DNA from 3 places in the Streptomyces sp. XD-27 genome. Region 1 is predicted to be linked to each of the others. Evidence: riboswitches for the same ligand, from Rfam matches in the RefSeq annotation. Region 1 holds a riboswitch; each other region holds the start of a gene.

Region 1 (3,201 bases):
TCAAGATCGGCGTGAAGACGGCGCTGCTCGTCGTCATCCTCGGCCTGGTCTACGTGAAGCGGGACGAGGAGAAGGTGCCCGCCCCCGTCATTGGTGCGGTCGGGTTGCTGACCACCGCCAACATCTTCATCGCGGTGATGTGGACGTGATCGCTCACGCCGGGCGGACGTTCCCGTAGATCGGCATCTCGGTGATCGGCGCGATCTTCACGTTGTCGCCCGGCTTCGGCGCGTGGACCATCATCCCGTCGCCTATGTACAGCCCGACGTGGCTGATGTCGTCGTAGAAGAAGACCAGGTCACCCGGCTTGAGCTCGGACGTCGACACCCGCGTGCCGACCTTCACCTGCTCCCACGTGGTGCGCGGCAGCGTCACCCCGGACGACTTCCACGCCGCCTGGGTCAGCCCCGAGCAGTCGTAGGAGTTCGGGCCGGTGGCGCCCCACACGTACGGCTTGCCTATCTGGGCGCGCGCGAACGCGACGGCCTGCGCCGCCTTGGTGGAGTCGGAGGGCGCTGACGGGTCCGTCGTCCCCGACCCGTCACCCGTACCCGTACCGTCACCCGTCCCCGTGTCCGGCCGCTGCTCCTCCTGGCGCCTGCGCTCCGCCTCCTCGCGCTGCTTCTCCGCCAGCTCGGCCGCCTTGCGCCGCGCCTCCGCTTCCTTCTTCTTCTCCAGTGCCGCCAGCCGCGCCTTCTCCTCCGCGGTCAGCTGGGACAGCAGCGTCCTGGCCTGGGACAGCTTCTGCTGGATCGTCTTCTTCTCGGCCTTGAGCCGGCTCTCCGACGCGGTCAGCTCCGCCAGGCTGCGGGTGGCCTTGCCGCGCTGCCGGGCCAGCTCCGTCTGCTGCGTACGGAAGTCGTCGACCGCGTCCTTCTGCCGCCCGGTGAGCCGGTCCATCAGGTGGTTCTGGTCGACGAAGTCCTGCGGGTCGTCGGCGAGCAGCAGGGTCGCGGTGCCGTCCATCCCGCCGTGCCGGTACTGGGCGGCCGCGTACGCGCCCAGGGTGCGCCGGGCCTCGTTCATCTTCTCGGTGCGGGTGGCGGCGTCGGCCAGCAGGCGGTTCACCTCGGTCCGCCGCTTGCCCGCGGCCTCCTTGGCCGCGTTGTACTTCTGCGTGGCGGTGCCCGCCTGCCGGTAGAGGGCGTCGACCTTCTTCTTCACCTCCTCGACCGTCGGCTTCGGCGCGCGCGGCGCGGCGTTCGCGGTCTGCGACAGGAGGGTGACCGAGGCGAGTGCGGCGGTGGTGACCCCCACGGCCGTGCGGCGGCCGGCGGGCGACTCGAGCAATCGAGGACGCGGCTTGCGGTGCGACGCCAAGGGAGGCGACTCCTTCCGTGGACCGCCTACCGGGTTAGCTGTCGGGTTCGGGCGTACGGAAGGCTGCCCTACGGCCGTACGTGCGACGTACGGGCCGATTCACCCCAGATTGTGCGGGTGGGTCCCCGGCTCCGGAACCGCCTGAGGGGCGGGCCGGACTCGGCGGTGGCGGCACGCGCCGGCTTCGGTCGCCGACAGGGAGCGGGCCGCCTGAGCGAGCACCGTAGCCAACCAGTGAGGCCCCTGGGAAGGCTGGTGTTCGATTTGCCCGAGATCTTTCCGTGACATTGTCGTGTCGGCTGTCAGTGGCGGGCCCTAGACTCGGTGGGCGATGAGCAGCAGCCTCTTTGATGACAGCTTCCTGGCGGACCTCGACGGCGCGGAGCCGCCGCCCGAGGATCCCCAGCCCGACGGTCCCCCGGTCGGGGAGGAGGTTCCGCATGACCTCTTCGGCGACACTTTTAACGTGCCCGTACCGAGGGAGCCGTACTACCGCGACGGCGCGCCACGCCCGGTCGCGGACCCCGCCGCGCTGCTGGAGGGGCTGAACGAGCAGCAGCGGGCCGCCGTCGAGCACCACGGCGCGCCCCTGCTCATCGTCGCGGGCGCCGGATCCGGCAAGACCCGTGTCCTCACCCACCGCATCGCCCACCTGCTCGGCGCGCGCAAGGTGCACCCGGGCTCCATCCTCGCGATCACCTTCACCAACAAGGCCGCGGGCGAGATGAAGGAGCGCGTCGAGGAGCTGGTGGGCCCGCGCGCCGGCGCCATGTGGGTGATGACCTTCCACAGCGCGTGCGTGCGCATCCTGCGCCGCGAGTCGAAGAAGCTGGGCTTCACGTCCTCGTTCTCGATCTACGACGCCGCCGACTCCAAGCGGCTGATGGCTCTGGTCTGCCGGGATCTGGACCTGGACCCCAAGCGCTTTCCGCCCAAGTCGTTCAGCGCGAAGATCTCCAGCCTCAAGAACGAGCTCATCGACGAGGAGACCTTCGCCGACCAGGCCGCCGACGGTTTTGAGAAGACGCTGGCCGAGGCGTACGCGATGTACCAGGCGCGGCTGCGCGAGGCCAACGCCCTGGACTTCGACGACCTCATCATGACCACGGTCAACCTGCTCCAGGCGTTCCCGGACGTCGCCGAGCACTACCGCCGCCGCTTCCGGCACGTCCTGGTCGACGAGTACCAGGACACCAACCACGCGCAGTACACCCTGGTGCGCGAGCTCGTCGGTACGGGCACCGACACCTTCGACCCGGCCGAGCTGTGCGTGGTGGGCGACGCCGACCAGTCCATCTACGCCTTCCGCGGCGCCACCATCCGCAACATCCTCCAGTTCGAGGAGGACTACCCGGACGCGCGCACCATCCTGCTGGAGCAGAACTACCGCTCCACGCAGACGATCCTCAGCGCGGCCAACGCCGTCATCGAGCGCAACGAGAACCGGCGCCCCAAGAACCTGTGGACCGAGGCCGGGGCCGGGGCCACCATCACCGGTTACGTCGCCGACACCGAGCACGACGAGGCGCAGTTCGTCGCCGACGAGATCGACCGGCTGACGGACGCGGGCGACGCCAAGGCCGGAGACGTCGCCGTCTTCTACCGCACCAACGCCCAGTCCCGTGTCTTCGAAGAGATCTTCATCCGTGTCGGCCTGCCCTACAAGGTCGTCGGCGGCGTGCGCTTCTACGAGCGCAAGGAGGTCCGGGACGTGCTCGCGTATCTGCGGGTGCTCGCCAACCCCGAGGACACCGTCCCGCTGCGCCGCGTCCTGAACGTGCCCAAGCGCGGCATCGGCGAGCGCGCCGAGGCCATGATCGAGGCCCTCGCGCTGCGCGAGAAGATCTCGTTCGCGCAGGCGCTGCGCCGGGTGGACGACGC
Region 2 (3,201 bases), 2.2 Mb from region 1:
GTCCCGATCCGCCCGTATGGCGCAGACGGCGGGAGGCCGCCACCCATCGGTGGGATCATGAATGTCAGGGGACTCTTCTTCGGGGAGTGAGCCCGATGGCAGCGAGCATGTACGTGGTCTGGAGCGCGGTGGAGCCCGGGCGCGTCGTCTACGAGACGCACGCGATCGAGGCGATCACGGATGCCGCGGGCGTGCACGCGGAGGTCAAGAGCGAGACCCACGAGGTCGCGCTCCGCAGCCGGGCGCACGCGCGGTCGATCGCGGAGGCGGGAGGCTACGAGCTACGGGGCGAGGGCGAGGCGTGGGAGAGCCTCCCCGAGGAGAGCCCTCCCGAAGAGTGACGTCCACCCGGAAAGGCCGAAAGGGCTGGGGAAAATCCGACGCCCGAGGCGTCCGGCGCCGCAGGGGGGAAGTGCGGGCCGGAGGCCTCGGGCGTGGTCTGTGACGACGCGCTGGCGCTGTCTGATCGGGTTCGGCTGGTGCCGGAGGATCAGATGCTGACGCCGTGGGCGCGCAGGTAGGCCAGCGGGTCGACGTCCGAGCCGTAGCCGGCGGCGGAACGGATCTCGAAGTGCAGGTGCGGGCCGCTGCTGTTGCCGGTGGTGCCGGACAGGCCGATCTGCTCGCCGCCGGTCACGGTCTCGCCGACGGTGACCGAGAGGGACGACAGGTGGGCGTACTGGCTGTACTTGCCGTCCTCGTGGCGGATGACGACCTGGTTGCCGTAGGCGCCACCCCAGCCGGCGGAGACGACCGTGCCGGAGCCGACGGCCTTGATGCCGGTGCCGGTGGCGACGGGGAAGTCGACGCCGGTGTGGTAGCCGCTGGACCAGGCGCTGCCGGCCTGGTGGTACGGGGTGCCCATCGGGGCGTCGACCGGGGCGGTCCAGCCCGTGGCCGGGGCCTGGTGCGCCGGGGCGGCGGGCTTCGGGGCCTCGTGCGCCGGGGCGGCCGGCTTCGGGGCGGCGTGCTTCGGGGCGCGCGGCGTGGCGGCCTGCTCGGTCAGGGACAGGTCCTGGCCGGGGAAGATGAGGTTCGGGTTGTCGCCGACGACCTCGCGGTTGGCCTCGTAGACGGCCTGCCAGCCACCGTCGACGCCGTGCGTCTGGGCGATCTTGTACAGGGTGTCGCCGCTGACGACGGTGTAGTTCTGCTCCTGCGCCGGCGCGGCGGGCTTGGCGTGCTTCGGGCCGGCCTTCGGGGCCTCGGCCTTCGGAGCCTGCGCCTTCGGGGCGGCCGCGGGGCGGCCTTGGCGCCGTCGGGGGAGATCGCCGGGGCGGGGCCGCCCTGGGTCAGCCCGGCCTTGCCGGAGCACACCGGCCAGGCGCCCGGGCCCTGCTCGGCCAGGACCTTCTCGGCGATGGCGATCTGCTGGTCCTTGGTGGCCAGGTCGGCGCGCGGCGCGTACTTCGTGCCGCCGAAGGCCTCCCAGGTGGACTGCGTGAACTGCAGGCCGCCGAAGAAGCCGTTGCCGGTGTTGATGCTCCAGTTGCCGGAGCTCTCGCAGTCCGCGACCTTGTCCCAGGTGTCCACGGAGGCGGCGTTGGCCGCGGTGGCGCCAACGAAGGGAAGGGCAACGCCGGCACCGCTCGCGGCGAGCGCGAGGGAGACCTTGGCGATGCGGCCGGGGTTATAGCGACGGTGACGTCCGCGAGCAGACATAGGGGTGTTCCTCTCCTACGCCTGCGAGGTGAGCTGTCGGGTTCGGGCTGGAGTTGCCCGGCCGCGTAAGAGGGCAGCATTCACTGCCACCGCAACGCGTCTTCACCCCAAGCCGATTCGCGGGATCCGCGACTCGGCACTTACCTGGTTCCCCCGCTCCTGCCGTGATGCGTCGTCGTTTCTCCTCGGCCGGCGGCAGGATTCGGCGCTCCGGCTTCGGGTCCCCCGAGCCTCTATGGCTGCGGGAGCGGCGGCCACCGTAAGCGGAAGAAATTCACGGTCACAAGCCGCGTGACATGGGGCGATGATCCATTTCCGAATTGACACGGTATTTATGTCACGCTGCGTTTTGGATCTCTTTCGCAGTGAAATGGAGATCTTGCGCAGCGGCGTCACGGAAAAGCGCGCGGTAACCGATCTGACGCATTGCTTATGTGATGCCACGGTGGGGTCACGGGTTCATCGGTATTCCTGTGACCTCGGCCACGGAGGTCCGCTATAACGGCATGAGGCGTTAAAAGTCCGATTTGATCGATGAGTTGCGGGCCGGGCCCTGAGGTGGGGCAGGTCGCCGTCCTGTCGGCAGGACAACGCGACGCAGGCGCGCCCCGGTGGCGGTGCAACACGGCAATCGAATGGCTTGCCTGTGGCGCCATAGTGGAGCGATGATGGCGCCATGGAGCTTATGCGGTATGTCGACAACCTGCGCCAAGAGCTCTCGGTTGCCGTCGAGGCGGGTGACGAGGAAGCACGCGAACTCGCCGAACGCCTCGTGACACCGCTGTCCTCCGCAGTCCGGCTGGTTCTGCTGGACGCTCTGTCGGCCGCCGCGGACGAGATCACCCGGGACCTGGCCCCGGGGTCGGTCGAGATCCGGCTGCGCGGGCTCGACCCGACCTTCGTGGTGACACTACCCCCCACCGATCATGCGCTCGTGGATGAGGTCGAAGGGGGCTTCGAACGGTCGCACAACGGTGTGGCGCCACCGCTGTCCGCCATGGCGCCGGTATCGGCGACCGGGGAGGAGGGCGCGACGGCCCGTATCAACTTCCGGCCGCCGGAGCATCTCAAGGCCCGGATCGAGGAGGCCGCCGGCCGCGAGCAGCTGTCGGTCAACGCCTGGCTCGTCAGAGCGGTGTCCACGATGCTCGAATCCGGCGAGCGCGGCCGCCGCCCCGACCGGCGCGCCCCGTGGAGCGGTCGGCGTTACACGGGCTGGGTGAGCTGACCGTACCCTGCGCCGGGCGCCGCGGCCGTCTTGCCCGTGCTACCTGCGGGGGCGCTCGACCGGGCACCGCCGTGCTGCTCGACGCGCGGTCCACGTCGGGCATCGACAGGCCACGGCCCGGTCGCGCCTCAGCAGCGCGCCGGCGCCGGCACCGCGGGCCCCGGGGACTGTTCCCCCGGCGGTTTTCCGGGGCCCGCATCCCCTCGCCCTCAGCCCCTCAGCTCGGCATTCTGCGGCTGTTCCTGAGTGTGGTCGGAGATGTTGAGAGAGCAGCACGGAGAGGGCTGCGGGAACGAGCTCCGGGACAGGCG
Region 3 (3,201 bases), 2.8 Mb from region 1:
CCGGCTGCGGCTGCCCGCCGAAGGGGACTGGGCGACGATTCGGGACCACCTGGTCGACCGGCTGCCCGCGCTGGGGCCCGATCGGGTCGACGCCCTGCTGGACGAGGGCGGGATCGTCGGGGCGGACGGGCCCGTCGCGCCCGGCGCCCCCTTCACGCCCGGCGCCTTCCTGTGGTTCTACCGGCCGCTGCGCGAGGAGGTGCCGGTCCCCTTCGAGCTGGAGGTGCTCCACCGCGACGAGAACCTGCTGGTGGTGGACAAACCGCACTTCCTGTCCACCACGCCCCGTGGCCGCCACGTGACCGAGACCGCCCTGGTGCGGCTCCGCCGGGACCTGGGCCTGCGCGAGCTGAGCCCCGCCCACCGGCTGGACCGGCTCACCGCGGGCGTCGTGATGTTCGTGATCCGGCCGGAGCACCGCAGCACGTACCAGTCGCTGTTCCAGGACCGTGCGGTGCGCAAGGAGTACGAGGCCGTCGCTCGTCACGACCCCGGGCTGACGCTGCCGCGGACGGTGCGCAGCCGGATCGTCAAGGAGCGCGGAGTGATGGCCGCGCGGGAGGTGGCGGGCCCGCCCAACAGCGAGAGCCGCGTCGAGCTGGTCGAGCACCGGGGCGGGCTCGGCCGCTATCGGCTGCGCCCGGTGACCGGGCGCACCCATCAGCTGCGGGTGCACATGAACGCGCTCGGGGTACCGATCCTCGGCGATCCGGTCTACCCGGTGGTCGGCGATCCCGCCCCCGACGACTTCAGCGAACCGCTGCAGCTGCTCGCCCGGGAGCTGGCGTTCACCGACCCGGTCACCGGCCGCGAGCACCGGTTCACCAGTCGGCGCACCCTGCGGTCCTGGCCCGCCCCGGAATTGCCTAGTTGACCCGTCCGTACCACACCTGGCGGGTCCAGATCCTTTCCAGCCGGACGGACTTCCCCGGCTTGGGCGAGTGCCAGATCTGGTTCTTTCCGGCGTAGATCCCGACGTGGTAGACGCTGCCGCCGGAATGGAAGAACACCAGATCACCGGCTTTACGAGAACCCGAGGATACGTGCCGGGACTTGTTGTACTGGGCGGCCGCCGTACGCGGCAGCGTCTTGCCCGCCTTCTTGTAGGAATAGAGCGTCAGCCCGGAACAGTCGAACCGGTTGGGGCCCGCTGCCCCGTACGAGTAGGGTGCGCCCTTCTTCGATGCGGCGATCTTGAGCGCCTTGGATCCCAAGGTCGCCGCCTGTGCGTCGGAGCTCATACCCGGGACCAGCAGGGACGCGGTGACGGTCGCCACGGTGAGCGCCGAGACCTGACCCGTCCTGGATATGAGCGCGGGTATACGGGGAAGCACGGTCTTGCGAGAAATCGCGGACATGCCGAAGCCCTTCGTCATCCGCCTGCGAAAGATGACCTGTCGGGTTCGGGCCGGCGAAGTTGCCCGGCCACATAAGTGGCTTCACCCCAAGGACCACCGTGTTCGTGGTCCGCCGTGCTTGGGTCTCCCGCTCCTGCCGCTGTGCGTATCTGTCCGGCCATCCGGTGCGGCGGCAGGACTCGGCGTCCGCCCGGATGGTCCCGCCTCGGTGACGGGATCTTGTACCGGGAGGAGATCCTGCACCATCAACCATCGGACTTCAGAGCCGAGATGGCTTTCTGTGAACTTCTTCACGTCGGCCGTATTTCGGAATTCCAATGCCACGGGAGACTCCGCACTCCTTCACCGAGGGGCCTGAACGTGCCTTCGTGCAACGGGAGTTGTTCTCTCACGAACGAGTGGAATCCGCCTGGTGGAGTGATCGATTCCGGCCCTCGCGCAGGAAGCGGCGCAGCCGCTGGAGCGGCCAGGTGTTGATGACGTCGTCGGGGGTGAGCCAGCCCCGCTGCGCGGTGCCCACGCCGTAGCGCATGTACGCCAGATGGGGGGTGGCGTGGGCGTCGGAGTTCACCGCGAACTTCACCCCGTACCGCTTGGCGCGCAGGATCTCCTCGTCGCCCAGGTCGAGCCGTTCCGGATGGGCGTTGACCTCCAGCGCCGTGCCGGTTCTGGCGCACGCCTCGAACACCGCGTCGAAGTCGGCGTCGATGGCGGGCCGCTTGCCGATCCGCCGGGTGGTCGGATGGCCGATGACCGCGACGTACGGGTTCTCGCAGGCCCGTATGAGCCGCCGGGTCTGCGCCTCCCGGCTCTGGCTGAAGTGCGAGTGCACCGAGGCCACGCACACGTCGAAGCCTTCGAGGAAGTCGCCGGGCCAGTCCACGTCCCCGTCGGGGCCGATGTTGAGCTCGGTGCCGTGCAGCACCCGCATCCGGCGGTGCTCGCGGTCCAGTTCCCGCACCCGCTCGCGCTGGGCGAGCATCTTCTCGTCGGTCATCCGCTGCATGACGAGGTCCGGGGCGTGGTCGGTGACGGCGTAGTACGCGTAGCCGCGGGCCGCCGCGGCCGCGACCATCTCCTCCAGCGGGGCGAGGCCGTCGGTGAGGTCGGTGTGCGTGTGCAGGTCGCCGCGGATGTCCTCCTCGGTGACCAGCTCGGGGAGTTCGCCGCGCAGCCCGGCGGCCACCTCGCCGCGGTCCTCGCGCAGGGTCGGCGGGATCCAGGGCAGGCCGAGCCGGTCGTAGATCTCCTCCTCGGTCTGCGAGGTGATCTTCCTTCCGCTCTTGGCGTGGAACAGGCCGTACTCGGACAGCTTGAGCTTGTGGCGCACCGCCATCTCGCGGACCCGGATGTTGTGCGCCTTACTGCCCGTGAAGTACTGCAGGCCCGCGCCCCATGAGTCGGGGGGCAGCACCCGCAGGTCCACCTGGAGCCCTTTGGTGGTGCGGATGGAGGTCTTCTTCTCGCCGTGCGCGATGACCTCGGCGGTGTACGGCAGACCGCTGAACGCGTCCATGAACGCCGCCGACCGGTCGGCGGCGACGAGGACGTCGATGTCCCCGATGGTCTCCTTCATACGGCGCAGCGATCCGGCGTACGTGCAGCCTTCGCACCCGGTGACCCGCGACAGCTCGGAGACGACCTGCTCGGCGACGTCCATGGCGGCGTTGAGGAGGATGCGGCCGCCCGCCTTCTGCATGAGGGCGATGCCGTGCAGGATGTTCTCCTCGGTCTTCTTCCCGAAGCCCTTGACGTCGCGCAGCCGCTCCTCGTGGAGGGCGTCGAGCAGCTCGTCCACGGAGGAGATGCGCAGCTCCTCGTAGAGCGCCATGGCCTTCTTGGG

What was found. Region 1 has a riboswitch for cyclic di-AMP ahead of Q3Y56_RS14160 (C40 family peptidase). Riboswitches for the same ligand answer to the same signal wherever they lie in the genome.
Region 2: another riboswitch for cyclic di-AMP. It lies ahead of Q3Y56_RS24175 (transglycosylase family protein); the one in region 1 lies ahead of Q3Y56_RS14160 (C40 family peptidase).
Region 3: another riboswitch for cyclic di-AMP. It lies ahead of Q3Y56_RS02565 (C40 family peptidase); the one in region 1 lies ahead of Q3Y56_RS14160 (C40 family peptidase).

Annotation. Positions count from the first base shown of each region.
Region 1 is NZ_CP130713.1:3,356,658-3,359,858, reverse strand. It holds gene Q3Y56_RS14165 (hypothetical protein) at 1-149, shown strand, start outside; gene Q3Y56_RS14160 (C40 family peptidase) at 154-1,320, opposite strand; cyclic di-AMP (ydaO/yuaA leader) riboswitch at 1,328-1,495, opposite strand; gene pcrA (DNA helicase PcrA) at 1,652-3,201, shown strand, end outside.
Region 2 is NZ_CP130713.1:5,537,878-5,541,078, forward strand. It holds gene Q3Y56_RS24165 (hypothetical protein) at 96-341, shown strand; gene Q3Y56_RS24170 (peptidoglycan DD-metalloendopeptidase family protein) at 491-1,315, opposite strand; partial or broken gene Q3Y56_RS24175 (transglycosylase family protein) at 1,372-1,662, opposite strand; cyclic di-AMP (ydaO/yuaA leader) riboswitch at 1,668-1,847, opposite strand; gene Q3Y56_RS24180 (hypothetical protein) at 2,339-2,890, shown strand; gene Q3Y56_RS24185 (transposase) at 3,100-3,201, opposite strand, start outside.
Region 3 is NZ_CP130713.1:596,206-599,406, forward strand. It holds gene Q3Y56_RS02560 (pseudouridine synthase) at 200-874, shown strand; gene Q3Y56_RS02565 (C40 family peptidase) at 867-1,358, opposite strand; cyclic di-AMP (ydaO/yuaA leader) riboswitch at 1,363-1,553, opposite strand; gene polX (DNA polymerase/3'-5' exonuclease PolX) at 1,747-3,201, opposite strand, start outside.